2 regions of the Shewanella sp. SM73 genome follow, and region 1 is predicted to be linked to the other one. Evidence: predicted binding sites of a transcription regulator. Region 1 holds the regulator's gene; the other holds the start of a gene.
What was found. Region 1 encodes MetJ, which represses methionine synthesis genes. Its sites were predicted from a motif close to TAGACGTCTAGACGTCTA; they were not measured.
Positions count from the first base shown of each region.

Region 2: metH (methionine synthase) is a predicted target of MetJ. The motif match lies at 5,695-5,712, and genes of this name have one in related genera.

Region 1 is NZ_JAKKRY010000007.1:96,293-104,012, reverse strand. Features, by position in the region: gene nrfD (NrfD/PsrC family molybdoenzyme membrane anchor subunit) at 1-684, shown strand, start outside; gene L5M51_RS11825 (sulfite exporter TauE/SafE family protein) at 791-1,534, opposite strand; gene metJ (met regulon transcriptional regulator MetJ) at 1,669-1,983, opposite strand; gene metB (cystathionine gamma-synthase) at 2,196-3,359, shown strand; gene L5M51_RS11810 (bifunctional aspartate kinase/homoserine dehydrogenase II) at 3,371-5,764, shown strand; gene metF (methylenetetrahydrofolate reductase) at 5,982-6,869, shown strand; gene L5M51_RS11800 (methyl-accepting chemotaxis protein) at 6,926-7,720, opposite strand, start outside.
Region 2 is NZ_JAKKRY010000002.1:15,927-23,646, reverse strand. Features, by position in the region: gene L5M51_RS03355 (DUF3644 domain-containing protein) at 1-39, shown strand, start outside; gene L5M51_RS03350 (hypothetical protein) at 382-888, shown strand; gene metH (methionine synthase) at 1,836-5,570, opposite strand; gene L5M51_RS03340 (histidine phosphatase family protein) at 5,840-6,565, shown strand; cobalamin riboswitch at 6,787-6,963, shown strand; gene L5M51_RS03335 (ABC transporter ATP-binding protein) at 7,063-7,720, shown strand, end outside.

The sequences.
Region 1 (7,720 bases):
ATTCACTATAACTTCCAGTCTGTGATGGCAATCGGGGTGCTGGCGCTGCTGGCGTATTCTCCCTTAGCTTTTGCGTACGCCATTATTGTGCTGCGGGATGACTTACCAAAATGGGGTTTGGGTTTCCTAACGCCTATCGCTAAGTTACTTATGCCATTTCGAAAGCTGATTGAAGTATTGTTGTTTGTCCTCGCCATTGGCGTGGGGGCTTACACTGGCTTCTTAATTTCGGCGATGAATGCTTACCCTATGCTCAACACTGCGGTACTGCCTGCGCTGTTTTTAGTGTCAGGTCTATCGGCGGGCGCTGCGGCAAATGCGGTACTGGCGTTGCTGATGTTTAAGACGGACAGCCACGACAAAACCTTAGTGAAGATGCACGGTTTAGAATTGCCTGTGATGGCGATTGAAATCCTGTTCCTGTTCATGTTGTTCTGCGCCTTGTACTTCAAGGGCGGCGCGGCGGCTGCGGCCTTAGCATCGTTAACTTCTGGGTTATGGGCAAGCGTGTTCTGGATAGGCGTTGTCGGTATAGGTTTTGGTATTCCATTGCTGTTTATGCTGCTACCCGCCGCGACTCGCCACACTAAGGGCGCGATGATCATGGTGGCTTGTGCGAGCTTAACGGGCGTACTCGCCTTAAGACACTTTATTGTGTACGCAGGGCAAAGCTATTTAAGCTGAGTGTAAGCTGGCTTTACATATTGATAGATAAAGAAAAAGCACTGGCAATGTCAGTGCTTTTTTATTGTTTGAATCGTGAGAAGGTTTGCCAGTATAAGCAGGAGGCTTATTGGGGTAATAACTCGATAACCGACTTCACCGTTAGCACTAAGGCGCTGATACTGCACAGGACTAACGTCGCCATCTTTGTCTTCTCTTTATCGACACGGCCCACTAATCGTCCTGCGACTAAGTAACCTAAAATCACTGAGGGGAGCAGCATCAACGACAGCCACAGATGTTTTAATTCTAATAAGCCAGTGATTGCTAAAATGATCAGTGCAATCATGGAGCTAAAAATGAAGAAGGCCGACAGCGCTGCGCGAAACTGCGAGGCATCTTTGCCTGCCAACAAAATCGCCATCGGCGGGCCACCAATCGCGGCGATATTGCCGAAGATCCCTGAAACCACGCCCGCACCGAAGAGGGTTTTCTTATTCACTGGCAGGCTGAATTTATACAGGCTGAGGATCACTGCGACAGTCACAATGGCGGCGATGGATAAACCCAGTATGGGTTGAGGCGCAAACAGCAACAGGCTCGCGCCGATAAAACCGCCGGGCACGCGACCTAGGAGCGCATATTGCAAGCCATTGAATTCTAAGTGACCGCGTTCACGCACTAAGGTCAGCAGGGCGATGGAGAAACCCATAGCAATAACAGGCGCAGGTACAAGTTGTGGATCGACGATATACAGCAAAGGACTGGCGACAACCGCAAGCCCAAACCCAATCAGACTTTGGGTTAAGGCGCCCAGAAACACGACCAGCGAGGCTAAGGCGAGTGTCTGTGGATCTATCATAGAAAACATAGGATTTCCTATATCCCAAACCAACTCAAGATGGTGAAATTTAAAGTTTGAAGTCGCTTGGGTATAAACAAAAAGGGATCGTTAACGATCCCTATTGATGAGCACTGTGATATGACTTTGAAAGCGACGAGTCGCTATTCCATGTCTTCCCACTCGATTCCCATTTGATCCATCAACAACTTGGCTTCTGCGGGAATGCTGTCTGGATTATCTTTTGACAGATCGTCATCGTTGGGCAATGGCTGGCCAGTGTAGGCGTGCAAAAATGCCTCACACAACAGCTCGCTGTTGGTGGCGTGACGCAAATTATTGACCTGACGACGAGTACGTTCGTCCGTGAGGACCTTAAGCACTTTGAGCGGAATAGACACAGTAATTTTTTTTACTTGTTCATTCTTCTTGCCATGTTCAGCATAGGGGCTGATGTATTCCCCATTCCATTCAGTCATTGACTCACCTGTTATAACGCTAAATTCGGGGCAGATTTTAAACCCTTACAAAGAACAGTCAAATTATTGCTACTATTTCTTTGTGATTGCAAACAGATTTCTTTATGTTTAGACGTCTAAACGTCTTCACGCCTATTGACGATGGCGTTGGGCTTAGGTACATTTAGACGTCCAGACATCTCTATCAGTCTATCGAATTTAGGAGTCCACCCATGGCAGAGCGTCAATTAGCCACACTGGCAGTGCGTCAGGGTATCGAAAGCGATACTCAATATGGCGCAGTTGTGCCACCGATTTATTTGTCGACTAATTACGCCTTCGATGGTCATAAAAATCCCCGCGAATTCGATTACAGTCGTTCAGGCAATCCAACGCGCTGCATTTTAGGCGAAGCATTAGCGCAATTAGAAAAGGGCGCCACTGGCATAGTGACGTGCACTGGCATGGCGGCCATCACCTTAGTGACCACTTTGCTCGGCCCCGATGACCTATTGGTCGTGCCCCACGATTGTTACGGCGGTTCCTACCGTTTATTTACCAACTTGGCGAAGAAAGGCCAGTTTAAGCTCATTGTGGTCGACCAAACCGACAGCCAAGCGTTAGCCGCCGCCATTGCGCAGAATCCTAAGATGGTGTGGCTCGAAACCCCATCGAACCCGTTATTGCGTGTGGTAGATATCGAAGCCATTGCTAAGGCGAGCCATGAGGTCGGCGCGCTGGTGGTGGTCGATAACACTTTTTTATCGCCGATATTGCAACAACCCCTATTGTTAGGCGCGGATATCGTTATCCACTCCACCACTAAATATATCAATGGTCATAGCGATGTGGTCGGCGGCGCTGTGGTCGCCAAAAATGCGCAAATCGGCGAAAGCTTACATTGGTGGTCGAACACTCTAGGCTTAACGGGATCGGCCTTCGACAGTTATCTGACCCTGCGCGGCCTACGTACCTTAGCGGTGCGAATTCGTGAACATCAAGCCAATGCCCAGCGCATTGTTGAGGTATTAACGCAAAGCCCTGTAGTGAGCAAAGTTTATTACCCTGGTCTTGCGGATCACCCAGGTCATGGGATTGCAGCCAAGCAACAAAAAGGCTTTGGCGCTATGCTGAGTTTTGAGCTCAAGGGCGGCGAGGCCGAAGTCGTGGCCTTTTTAGGTGCACTCAGCTTATTTAGCGTGGCGGAAAGTTTAGGTGGCGTCGAAAGTTTAGTGGCAGTGCCCGCCACTATGACCCACAGAGCCATGGAGCCGCAGGCGCGTTTTGAGGCTGGTATTAAGGACACCCTATTGCGTCTATCGGTGGGTATTGAAGATGCCGCCGATTTAGTTGCAGATATTCAAGCAGGATTAGCCGCCGTTGCGGCTTGTCAGTAGAGGAATAATAGATGGCACGTTGTCACTTACATAAATTTGGTGGCTCCAGTTTAGCGGATGCCGATTGTTATCGCCGAGTCGCCCATATCCTGTTAACCCACGGTCATAGTGATGATCTCGTGGTGGTCTCTGCGGCGGGTAAAAGCACGAATTTCCTGTATAAATTATTAGCGCTGCGTGATGCGGGTCAGCTATGGCAAGAAGAATTACAAGTGCTGATCAGCTACCAACAGGGGTTGATTGAGCAGTTGTTGTCGAATGAACAAGCCCGCGATCTGCGTGAGCGTTTGGCCACAGATAAAGCGCAACTCATCAGCTTGTTGTCTTTAGACGAGCGCAACGAATACCAAATCAATCATGTGGTGAGCTTTGGCGAACGTTGGTCGGCACGTTTAATGGCGGCGCTACTGCGCGAATCTGGCGTGGCGGCAAGCCATGTGGATGCCTGTTCAATTTTAGTGGCCGATGAAGCCGCTGTACCGCAAATTCGGGTACAAGAATCCCGCGCTAAAGTACAAGCCCTATTAGCCGCGCATCCCAATGAACGCTTAGTGATCACAGGTTTTATCTGCGCTAACGAGCGTGGCGATACCCTATTACTTGGCCGTAATGGTTCAGATTTTAGCGCCAGCCTGATTGCTAGTCTCGCCGATATCGAGCGCGTGACTATTTGGACCGATGTGGAAGGGGTGTTCAACGCCGATCCTAATAAAATCAACGATGCCAAGTTACTGAAAAGCATGTCACTTGCCGAAGCCGATCGCCTCGCGCGTTTAGGCTCGCCAGTATTACATTCGCGCACTCTGCAGCCTTTGTTTAATACCGAAGTGAGTTTAGCGGTACGCTCAAGTTATGCATCCCACACCGACTTTACCTTGATCGCGCCCCACAGTTCGTCGGCGAGCGCGCCTGTGGTGACTAACCTCAATGCTGTTGTCCTGTTCGGCTTTAAACTCACAGGGGAGTTAACTCGTTTATTAGATTTATTGATTGCCGCGGGTTTAACGCCATTGGCCCATTGGACCTCTGCCCATCAAAGGGTTGAACTTGCCTATACCGCTGAGAATCAAAAACAAGTTCAAAGATTACTCGATGCCGAGGCAGAAGCATTAGGGATCAGCGAGCAGCAGATCAACACAGATTTTGGTTTAGTTGCATTAGTAAGTGCCGACGCCGAACATTATCGCCGCAGCTTCGCCCGTTTACTGAGCCGTGATGCTAAACCTTTGTTCAGTGGCGATTTAAGTTTAGTGACGTTAGTGCCCCAGTCACAGGTGAATCTGTTAACCCAAAAAGTCCACCGTCGCTGCGCTGGCCCGCGTAAACGCATTGGCGTCCTGCTGCTCGGTGTGGGTAATATCGGTGAGGCTTGGATCGATCTGTTTAAGTCGGTTTCACCCTCACTAGACCATGAACTCGAAGCCAGTGTTGAGTTAGTCGGTTTAGTCAGTTCGAGTAAAGCCTTGATTAAATCAACTGGGATTAATCTTGCCGCGTGGCAAACAGAGTTTAATACTGAAGCAACGCCTTGGCAGTATGAACATTTATTCGAGCAATTAGAGCAAGTTAATTGCGATGAGCTGGTGGCCTTAGATATCAGTGCCAGCGCCAGTTTGACGCTGCAATATCCAGAACTGTTCGAGCGTGGCATCCATGTGGTGAGCGCGAATAAACTTGCGGGCTCGGGTCCACTGCCTTTCTATCGAGAGTTAAAGCAGCAACTGGGTAATCGTCGTTTGTTTTGGCGCTATAACGCCAGCTGTGGCGCTGGTTTACCTATCCAACATGCGCTAAATGATCTGCGTAACAGCGGTGATAGCGTTGAAGCGGTGGGCGGGATTTTCTCCGGCACCTTGTGTTGGTTGTTTGAGAAATACGATACTAGTAAGCCATTTTCAGAATTAGTGATTGAAGCCAGAGGCTTAGGTATTACTGAACCCGATCCCCGCGACGATCTCTCCGGCCGTGATATGCAGCGTAAACTGCTTATCTTAGCCCGTGAGATTGGCCTTGAAATCGAGCTTGAAGATATTGAGCTGCGCTCACTCGTACCAGCCGCTTTGGCGGATATTCCCTTAGATCAATTTCTCACCCGCATTGCCGAGTTAGATGCCGATCTGCTGCAACAGTATGGTGCGGCGGCGGAGCAAAATAAGGTGCTCAGATATGTGGCATCCTTAGACAACAGCGGCCCAGAGCTCAAGGCCGAAGTGGGTTTGCAGTGGATTGATACTCATCACCCTTACGCCAACTTAACCCCTGGTGATAATGTGTTTGTGATCCGCAGTGTCTTCTACCAAGGTAATCCGCTGATCATCCGTGGACCGGGCGCTGGACGCGAAGTGACAGCGGCGGCGGTGCAGTCGGATCTGACTCAGATCTGTCGCGATCTGCTGCAGGAATAACGCGATATCAAGCCTCTTAAAGGACTCATTCGAGTCCTTTTTTATTGGCTAGAATAAATCTATCGAATTAACCGAGATTAAATGCGGTTTATGGGTATTTTGGGGCTTGACTTACATCTCAGTTTCTCTAGTATATGGACATATAGACGTCCAAACGTCCATTTGAACGAATTCATACTAGCAAAGAGTAGCGCCAAGGGCGGTTGAGGAAATACACATGGCTTTTCATCACGCACAACATTCACAATCGCTGAACCAGAGCTTGTCTGAGCTTAATGACGATATTAATGTTTCTTTTGAGTTTTTCCCGCCATCGACCCCCGAAATGGAACAGATCCTATGGAACTCTATCCGTCGTTTAGAGCCGCTTAACCCTAAGTTTGTGTCTGTGACTTACGGTGCTAACTCAGGCGTGCGCGACCGCACCCACGGCGTGATTGAACGTATCCAACAGGAAACTGACCTCGTTGCCGCGCCGCACTTAACCTTAGTGGATGCCAGCGATGAAGAGCTGTTAGAACTGGCTAAGCATTATTGGAAATCGGGCATTCGTGACATAGTGGCACTGCGTGGTGATTTGCCCGCAGGCAGCCCCAAGCCAACCCGTTTTGCGGCGGATTTAGTGCGTTTGCTGCGCTCTGTGGCTGACTTTGATATTTCAGTTGCGGCCTATCCAGAAGTGCATCCCGATGCGAGTAATGCACAGGCTGATTTAATCAACCTTAAGCGCAAGATTGATGCGGGCGCCAGCCGTGCTATTACCCAATTTTTCTTCGATGTGGAATCTTACCTGCGTTTTCGTGATCGCTGCGTTGCCGCCGGTATCGACGTTGAAATTGTGCCGGGTATTTTACCTGTGACTAACTTTACCCAGCTAAAACGTTTTGCTGGCATGACCAATGTGTCGTTACCGAATTGGTTACATAAGCAATTCGACGGCCTAGAAAACGATGCGGGTACACGCCAATTGGTGGGGGCAAACGTGGCCATCGACATGGTGAAAGTGCTGTCCCGCGAAGGCGTGAAGGATTTCCATTTTTACACCTTAAATCGCGCCGAATTGACCTACGCGATTTGCCACACTTTAGGCGTGCGTCCTAAATAAAACCTTATAAAATAAGCTAATAAAAACGCCGCAGAGAATGCGGCGTTTTGTTTTGCTTAAATTCTAAATTGAGCTAATAAAGTTGTTAAACGGGCTGCGAGTTGGGCAAGTTCATCGCCAGCGCGTGCAGTTTGTACCGCACTATCTGTCGCATTGGTCGCAATATCATTGATGTTATTAACATTTTTATTAATCTCAGCCGAAACCGCACATTGCTCATTTGCAGCGCTGGCGATCTGGATATTCATCTGGCTAATGGTGGAAACCGCATGGGTAATGGCTTCGAGTGCTTCACCCGCTTGGTGAACTTGGGATACACAGCTTTGGGTGGTACGGGTGCTGGTTTCCATCGCATTGACTGTGGACTTAGCTTTATGCTGAAGCGCTTCGATCATCTGCTGAATTTCCGTTGTAGATGCTTGAGTACGACTCGCCAGAGTGCGTACTTCATCGGCAACGACCGCAAACCCTCGACCTTGTTCTCCCGCCCTTGCGGCTTCAATTGCCGCATTGAGTGCGAGTAAATTAGTTTGGTCGGCAATATTACGGATAACCACAAGCACAGAATCGATTTCAGCGGTATTACGCTCTAATTCATTGATTTCACTCGCTGCTGTGGCTATTTCCTCGGCCAATATGGCGATAGTGGTTACCACTTTTTGTACAACCAATTTGCCTTGTTCGGTTGAGTCATTGGCATGATTGGCGGCATCGGCCGCATCGGTCGCGTTATGGGCAACTTCTTGAACCGTTGCGGCCATTTCATTCATTGCGGTGGCAACTTGCTCGGTTTCGAGGTGCTGACGACTCGCCATCTTCTGGGTTTCCCGCGTAATGCTCGACATTTCTTC
Region 2 (7,720 bases), on a different contig from region 1:
GTTGCTAAAGCTAAAAAAATGCTAAGTAAAAAGAAATAACCTAGTAAGGTTTCTGCTAAGAAAAATAAAGACCCCATTATTAAAAATAATGAGAAGAAATTATACAGGCATAGTTTTCGGGTGAAGGGACACTTTATCGAAAGCGTTAGCTATTTTCAAATAAGCACGAAGCCACCAACTAATGCTGGTAACTTCACTAAGGACGCCGAGGGATTTCCAAAAGAGGAACAGGCGTTTTTAACCTTTTGGTCGTGTGTGGGGGAGGGAGTCTCATGACCTTGATTTAAGAATGACTACGAAGTTTGTAACTACTGGTAGATGAGTATTTTTAAGTTTTACTCTGACACCATTTGTGATTACTTATTAAGCAGGGTGTGTGGAATGAATAGATTACTATTTACGGTTATAAGAGGGATTTTTTTTCCGATTTTTCTGTTATTCGTTACAGCATGTGGTTCTAATGCAATTTCTTATCAGCCTACACTAATGAGTTACAGTGAGGCGTTGAATGTTGTTGAGGAATTAACTATGACGCAACACTCAGAATGGAAACCTGATGAATTTGGAATAACGGATAAATATGTTTTTTGGAATTACGGCTTTGTTACTAACTCATCGAGTTCTGCTGCAATAATTGCTGACACAGCAATAGTTGGGAAAAGTCAGGCTGAAACGAAATTAAACAATGAGCGTATTTACTTTAGAACAATTAAAGGTGTGAAGTTACTTGATTGGCAGCGCAAGTTTAAGCAGTGGTATGTAGTCTCATTAGTTGATACTGAAGATCGTATCACAAAGCACGCCTTGAGAACTCGAAGTCTTGATGATGCGAAGAGGTTTATGGATGCAATGGAGTCGATAATTAGGGAAAGAAAAGACTCGCAGTAGTAGCTTGACAATGATGATTATTTTTAACGATTTCTTGCTCTGGTGTGGAATGGGATTCCACGACTTTGATATTTTATAAGAGTTTTTATGAAAAAAATTAGTTTTTTTGGTATGAGCATAGTGCTTGCTTTGACACTTGTTATCGGCCTTGCAGTTGATTTTATAGTTGAATTTAAGTCTGAATCGATTTTTATGCAGATGAATATTTTTAGCTTCAAGTTATTATTTTCGTTACTTAGCATGCTCTGTGTGTATATTGCTATTGCAGTCACTTTTAATTTGAAACTGTTACCTATGCTTATAGGTAAAGATTATCCGTCAAATTACTTTAAATGGTCTAAATTTCGACTTATAGAAGTTTTCTTTTTATTTAACTTATGGGCTATGGGTCATCTTCAATATTTCACCGTCGTAATAGTTAATTTCGCTTTGGTTGAGTTGATACACTTATATTTAGTTTATAAAAGTATCAATAATAAGCTCGAGTCTACTATATAAATTGGTAAGTTGAGGGCAATAAGGCGTGTGGAGTTGGCATAACTCTTTCAATGCGAAAAGTTAACTCTAATGCCACAGAAGTTCACCGATCCCCCGGCGAAGTTGTCGAAATACGCAGATAAAAATGCCGTGGCGACATCATGGATGATGGCGCAGGCTCGGGGGCACATGGATGTGCCATCTGAGCCGTTAGGCGATTTTTATTGGAGTATGAGACAGGTAATTAATGCATGTAACTTCGCTAGGGGCGGCAAGGGGAGATGCAAGAGGGGGATTGCTGTTGATCCCCTTCTTGCCTTGGTGTGGAATGGAATTCCACGACTTTGATTTTTTATTTTGATTTTAAAGTTAGACATTAAAACCAAAAATAAGGGGCTTCGACTCTGCCCCTTAATTCCACATTTGTCTAATTTCCCAAGTGAAACTTGGGCATTAACGAGTACCAATGATTACTCGGGATCATAGTCAAGCACTGGCGCTAGCCACTTCTCCGTTTCACTCACTGTCATCCCTTTACGCTTCGCATAATCTTCCACTTGATCGCGGCCTATGTTACTCACGCCAAAGTAGCGGGATTTCGGGTGGGCGAAATACCAGCCCGATACTGCCGCTGTGGGGAACATGGCGTAGCTTTCGGTGATGTTCAAGTCGATAGTCTCATCGGGCTTGAGCAAGTCCCATAACAAGCCTTTTTCTGTGTGATCAGGGCAAGCTGGGTAACCGGGTGCGGGGCGTATACCTTTGTATTTCTCACGGATTAAGGCTTCGTTGCTTAACTGCTCGTCGGCCGCATAACCCCAAAACTCTTTACGTACCCGTTCGTGCATCCGCTCGGCAAAGGCTTCGGCCAAACGGTCGGCTAAGCATTTGAGCATGATGGCGTTGTAGTCGTCGTGGTTGGCTTCAAAACGTGCCACATGTTCGTCTATGCCGTGGCCTGTGGTCACCGCAAAGCCGCCCATGTAATCGGCGACGCCTGAGTCTTTTGGTGCAACAAAATCGGATAGGCAGAAGTTGTCGTTGCCGACACGTTCAAGCTGCATCCGCAGGTGATGTGTGGTCATTTCGACTGTGGTACGCGACTCATCGGTGTACAGCTCAATGTCGTCGTAATTGACGGTATTGGCTGGGAATAAGCCGATAACTGCTTTCGCCGTGAGCCACTTTTCTTCGATGATTTGCTTGAGCATGGCCTGACCATCGGCGAATAGCTTCTGTGCTTCTTCACCGACCACTTTATCGGTGAGGATTTCGGGGTAGTGGCCGTGCAATTCCCACGAGCGGAAAAACGGTGTCCAGTCGATACGCTCGACTAAGTCTTCTAATGGATAATTATCAAATATTTGGCGACCGAGCACGTTTGGCGTGAACGGGGTGTAGTTGGCCCAATCGTGTTGGCAGCGGTTTTCACGGGCCGCTTCGAGTGACACTATCTCTTTGCGCTTGGCTTGGGATAGACGCTTAGTACGCATGTCGTCGTATTCAGCATAGGTTTCGTCTATGGTCGCTTGGCGTGTCTCGTTGTTGATGAGCTTACTCACCATAGGCACGGCGCGGGACGCATCGGCGATATAAATGGCGCCATGGGGATAATGGGGCGCAATCTTCACCGCAGTGTGGATTTTCGAGCAAGTGGCGCCGCCGATAATCGCCGGAATGGTTAAGCCTTCACGGTGGAAGGTTTTCACGTTATGCACCATCTCGTCCAGACTCGGAGTGATGAGGCCCGACATGCCGATGATATCGATATTGTGTTCTTTCACGGCGTCGAGAATTCGCTCCACCGACACCATCACACCTAAATCGAATACCTCAAAACCGTTACAGGCGAGCACCACGCCGACGATATTTTTGCCAATATCGTGCACGTCACCTTTTACCGTCACCATCAAAATCTTGCCGTTAGATTGGCCTTCGACCTTTTCCAGCTCGATATAGGGGTTTAAGTAAGCCACGGCTTTTTTCATCACCCGCGCCGATTTTACCACCTGCGGCAGGAACATTTTGCCCGAGCCGAACAAGTCGCCGACCACGTTCATGCCGTCCATCAAGGCGCCTTCAATCACATCCAGCGGACGTTTCGCTTCTTGGCGAGCGGCTTCGGTATCTTCATCAATAAATTCGGTAATGCCTTTGACGAGCGCATGGGATAAGCGTTGGCTCACCGGCCAGCTGCGCCATTCTAAATCTTCTTTCTTACCCACCTGCGCGCCATCACCGCGGAATTTCTCCGCGATTTCAAGTAACTGCTCGGTATTGCTTGAGCCTTCAACTGGGCAGGGCAAGTTAAGCACCACGTTTTCGACGCGCACTTTAAGCTCAGGATCGATATCGTCGTAAATGGCTAACTGGCCCGCGTTGACAATCCCCATGTCCATGCCGACTTTGATGGCGTGGTACAGGAAAACGGCGTGAATCGCTTCGCGCACTGGGTTGTTACCGCGGAACGAGAACGACACGTTCGACACGCCGCCCGAAATCATCGCGTGGGGTAGGGTGGCTTTAATCGCTTTAATGGCATCAATAAAATCGACGGCATAGTTGTCGTGTTCATCGATACCGGTGGCGATGGCAAAAATGTTTGGGTCGAAGATGATGTCTTCTGGCGGAAAGCCGACCTTATCAACCAGCACCCGATAAGCGCGGGTACAGATTTCGATTTTACGTGCTTTAGTGTCGGCCTGACCTTGTTCGTCGAATGCCATGATAATGGCCGCCGCGCCGTAGCGTTTCACTAAGGTGGCTTGCTCAATAAACTTGGCTTCGCCTTCTTTGAGGGAAATAGAGTTAACTATGCCCTTGCCTTGAATACATTTGAGGCCAGCTTCGATCACTTCCCATTTAGAGGAGTCGATCATAATAGGTACGCGGCTGATGTCGGGCTCAGAGGCTATTAAGTTTAAAAACTTGTGCATGATTTCGGCGCCATCGAGCATGCCTTCGTCCATGTTGATGTCGATGATCTGCGCGCCGCTTTCGACCTGCTCGCGGGCGACATCGAGCGCCTGCTCAAACTTGCCTTCTTTGATCAATTTTAAAAACTTGGCCGAACCTGTAACGTTGGTGCGCTCACCCACGTTAACGAACAGGGATTGGGCGTCGATAGTCAGTGGTTCCAAACCTGCCAAGCGGCAAGCGACGGGAATGTCTGGCAAAATACGCGGATCGTGACGGCTCACTGCTTCGCGGATCACGCGGATATGTTCAGGCGTACTACCACAACAACCGCCGATAATATTGAGCATGCCTTCGCGTGCCCAATCTTCGATCACGTTCGCCATGTCTTCTGGGGTTTCATCGTAACCGCCAAACTCGTTCGGCAGGCCTGCATTCGGATGCGCCGACACATAACACTCACTGATGCGGGATAATTCTTCCACATAGGGGCGCAATTCTTTTGGCCCAAGTGCACAGTTAAGACCGATAGATAAGGGCTTGATATGGCGAAGGGAATTGTAAAAGGCTTCGGTCGTTTGGCCAGTCAGTGTACGGCCAGAGGCATCGGTAATGGTGCCCGAAATCATGATCGGCAATCTGTCTTTTGAATGCTGACCGAATAAGTCATCGAATACCGATTCAATCGCAAACAGCGCGGCTTTGGCGTTTAAGGTATCGAATATGGTCTCGACCATAATGATATCCGCGCCGCCTTCAATCAGCGCCTTAGTGGATTCTTTGTAAGCAGTCACTAACTCATCGAAGCTGACGTTGCGATAGCCAGGGTCGTTCACATCAGGGCTAATCGAACACGTACGGTTAGTGGGGCCTAACACACCGGCGACATAGCGTGGAATGCCTGTGGCAGCAAAGGCTTCATCACAGGCTTCACGGGCGAGGCGCGCGCCGACTAAGTTAATTTCGGCGGACAGCGACTGCATGTCGTAGTCGGCCATGGCGATGGTGGTGGCGTTAAAGGTGTTGGTTTCAATGATGTCGGCACCGGCGTTTAAGTAGTCGGTGTGAATTTGTTTGATGATGTGAGGCTGTGACAAGACCAATAAATCGTTGTTGCCTTTGACGTCAGTGTGCCAATCTTTAAAGCGTTCGCCGCGATAGTCCTCTTCTTCCAGCTTGTAGCCTTGGATCATAGTGCCCATGGCACCGTCTAAGATTAGAATGCGCTCTGCAAGCTGTTTGCGTATGTCTGCCAATATCTGGCCGGCTTTAGTAGAGGGTATCGTCATAAATAGTTACCTTAAATACAGCTAAGTTAAGTCCAAAAATCGGCCATTGTTATGCTAAGTGCATTTTATTGTCGTCAGCCGACATTTTTTGAATACTTGTTCTTAAAAATTTGTTTTGGACATTTAAACGTATAGACGTCCATAATACGCGACTTATGATTGTCAGGGCAAGATGAAAGTCAAAGGCATTAGGAGCGAGAATCGAGAATCAAGAATTTAGGCCCTTGGCTTGAGTTCCTAGCATCTAGTCCCTAACTAAAAAGGCATATATGAAACAAGTTCGGTTGTTATTGTTGCGCCACGGTGAGTGTGAAGGCGGCGCGATCTTGCGGGGTCGTGTGGATGTGCCTTTAAGCAAAAAGGGTTGGCAACAAATGTCGGCAGCAGTTGAGTCACAGGCCAGCGTGTGTAGCGCGATTTATAGCTCGATTTCACGCCGCTGCGCCGATTTTGCCCACGCTTTTGCCGCCGAGTTGCATTCGACGGCGGCACTGATATCTGAGTCAAGGCCATTGCAGGCGCAGTGTTTGTCGGGTTTACAGGAAATTGATTTTGGTGATTGGGACGGTTGTCGGCTCGATGAACTGTATCAACAAGAGGGCGAACGCTTAGCGGCGTATTGGCAAGACCCTTGGCAAACTCCGCCGCCCAATGGTGAAACTATGGCAAGTTTTGAGTCGCGGGTGAATGGGACGATTGACCAGATACTCGCCGCCGAGTTTGAACGATTGACCCTTGACTCACATAAAATGGGTAATGAAAACAGTGCCGTTAATGAAACCACTGTCAATATGCCAGCCACTCAAGTGTGGGTCGTGACCCACGGAGGGGTGATCCGTCACTTAATGGCGCGTGCCTTAGGGGTTGAACGGGCGGTGGGGTTTTATAGTCAACTCGATTTACCCGTGGCGGCCGTGGTGACTATTAATGTGCTGCAAGATGAACAGGGTGCCTGCTATTGGCGTTTAGATTGGCCGAGTGGGCGCAGGTGTTGAGGCCTTATTTCACTATCTCGGCGCTATCATGTAGGCGTGATCGTTTGGCGAGAATAAGCTGACATGAAAATATTCTGATTTAAACAGCATTGCCTAATGGGATAGATGTAGGATAATGCTTTTCCCTGACGTTTGAACGAGATAGCGTATTACATGCGCAATGAGTGATAACGTCGCAGAAATAGGTGTTGGGAATAGACTCTCTTTGTTCGAATCGCTCCGTTGTTTTAATTCACAGTGGCGTTGTTAACAAAGAGTATATCAACCCAAACATAATAGGGAATCGGGGAGCTGCTCGTCAGTCAGCCCGAACTGTGCCCGCAACTGTGAGTAGTGAAAAAGATCTCGAATCTTATTCCCTACGAGTCAGGAGACCTGCCTATTTCTGTTATCGCTGCGTGCAGCCTTAGTTCTCGAGCGGGTGACTCGAGGGAGCAGATGACAATATGTACAACCTTTTTTTATACAGGTTTGGACTCGATAGGAGCGCCGCTTAGGTGAAACTTTCCGCAATCCAAACTAACAGCCCCGTGAATGACACTAACCCGTCATTGAGCCCGTCAGTCGCGCTCAATGTGAGCCAGTTGAGCTGGTGTATCGATGGCAAAACCATTCTTTCCAATATTAACTTTACGCTGCCAACGGGGCAGATGCTGGGGCTGATTGGCCCTAACGGTGCAGGCAAGTCCAGTTTGCTGCGCTGTTTGTATCGGTTTGTTCGCCCGACTCAGGGCAAAATTACCCTTTTTGATCAAGATATTGAGCGCTTGTCGCCCAAGGCGTTTGCCTGTCGCGTTGCCGTAGTGCAGCAAGATACACCGCACTATTTTGATCTCACCACAGAGCAATTGGTCAGCATGGGCTTAACGCCCCACAAGGGTATGTTCGATACCAATTCGAGCTGTGATATTGAGCGTATTGCTAAGGCTTTAGAGAAAGTCGGCTTGAGCCATAAGATGCACCAACAATATGAGCACTTATCTGGCGGTGAAAAGCAACGCGCCTTGATTGCCCGCGCCATAGTGCAGCAGCCGCAGCTTTTAATCCTCGATGAGCCAACGAACCACCTCGATGTGCGCTATCAAATTCAAATCCTCGAATTGGTGCGTAGCCTTGGCATCAGCGTGATTGCCTCTATTCATGATCTTAATTTAG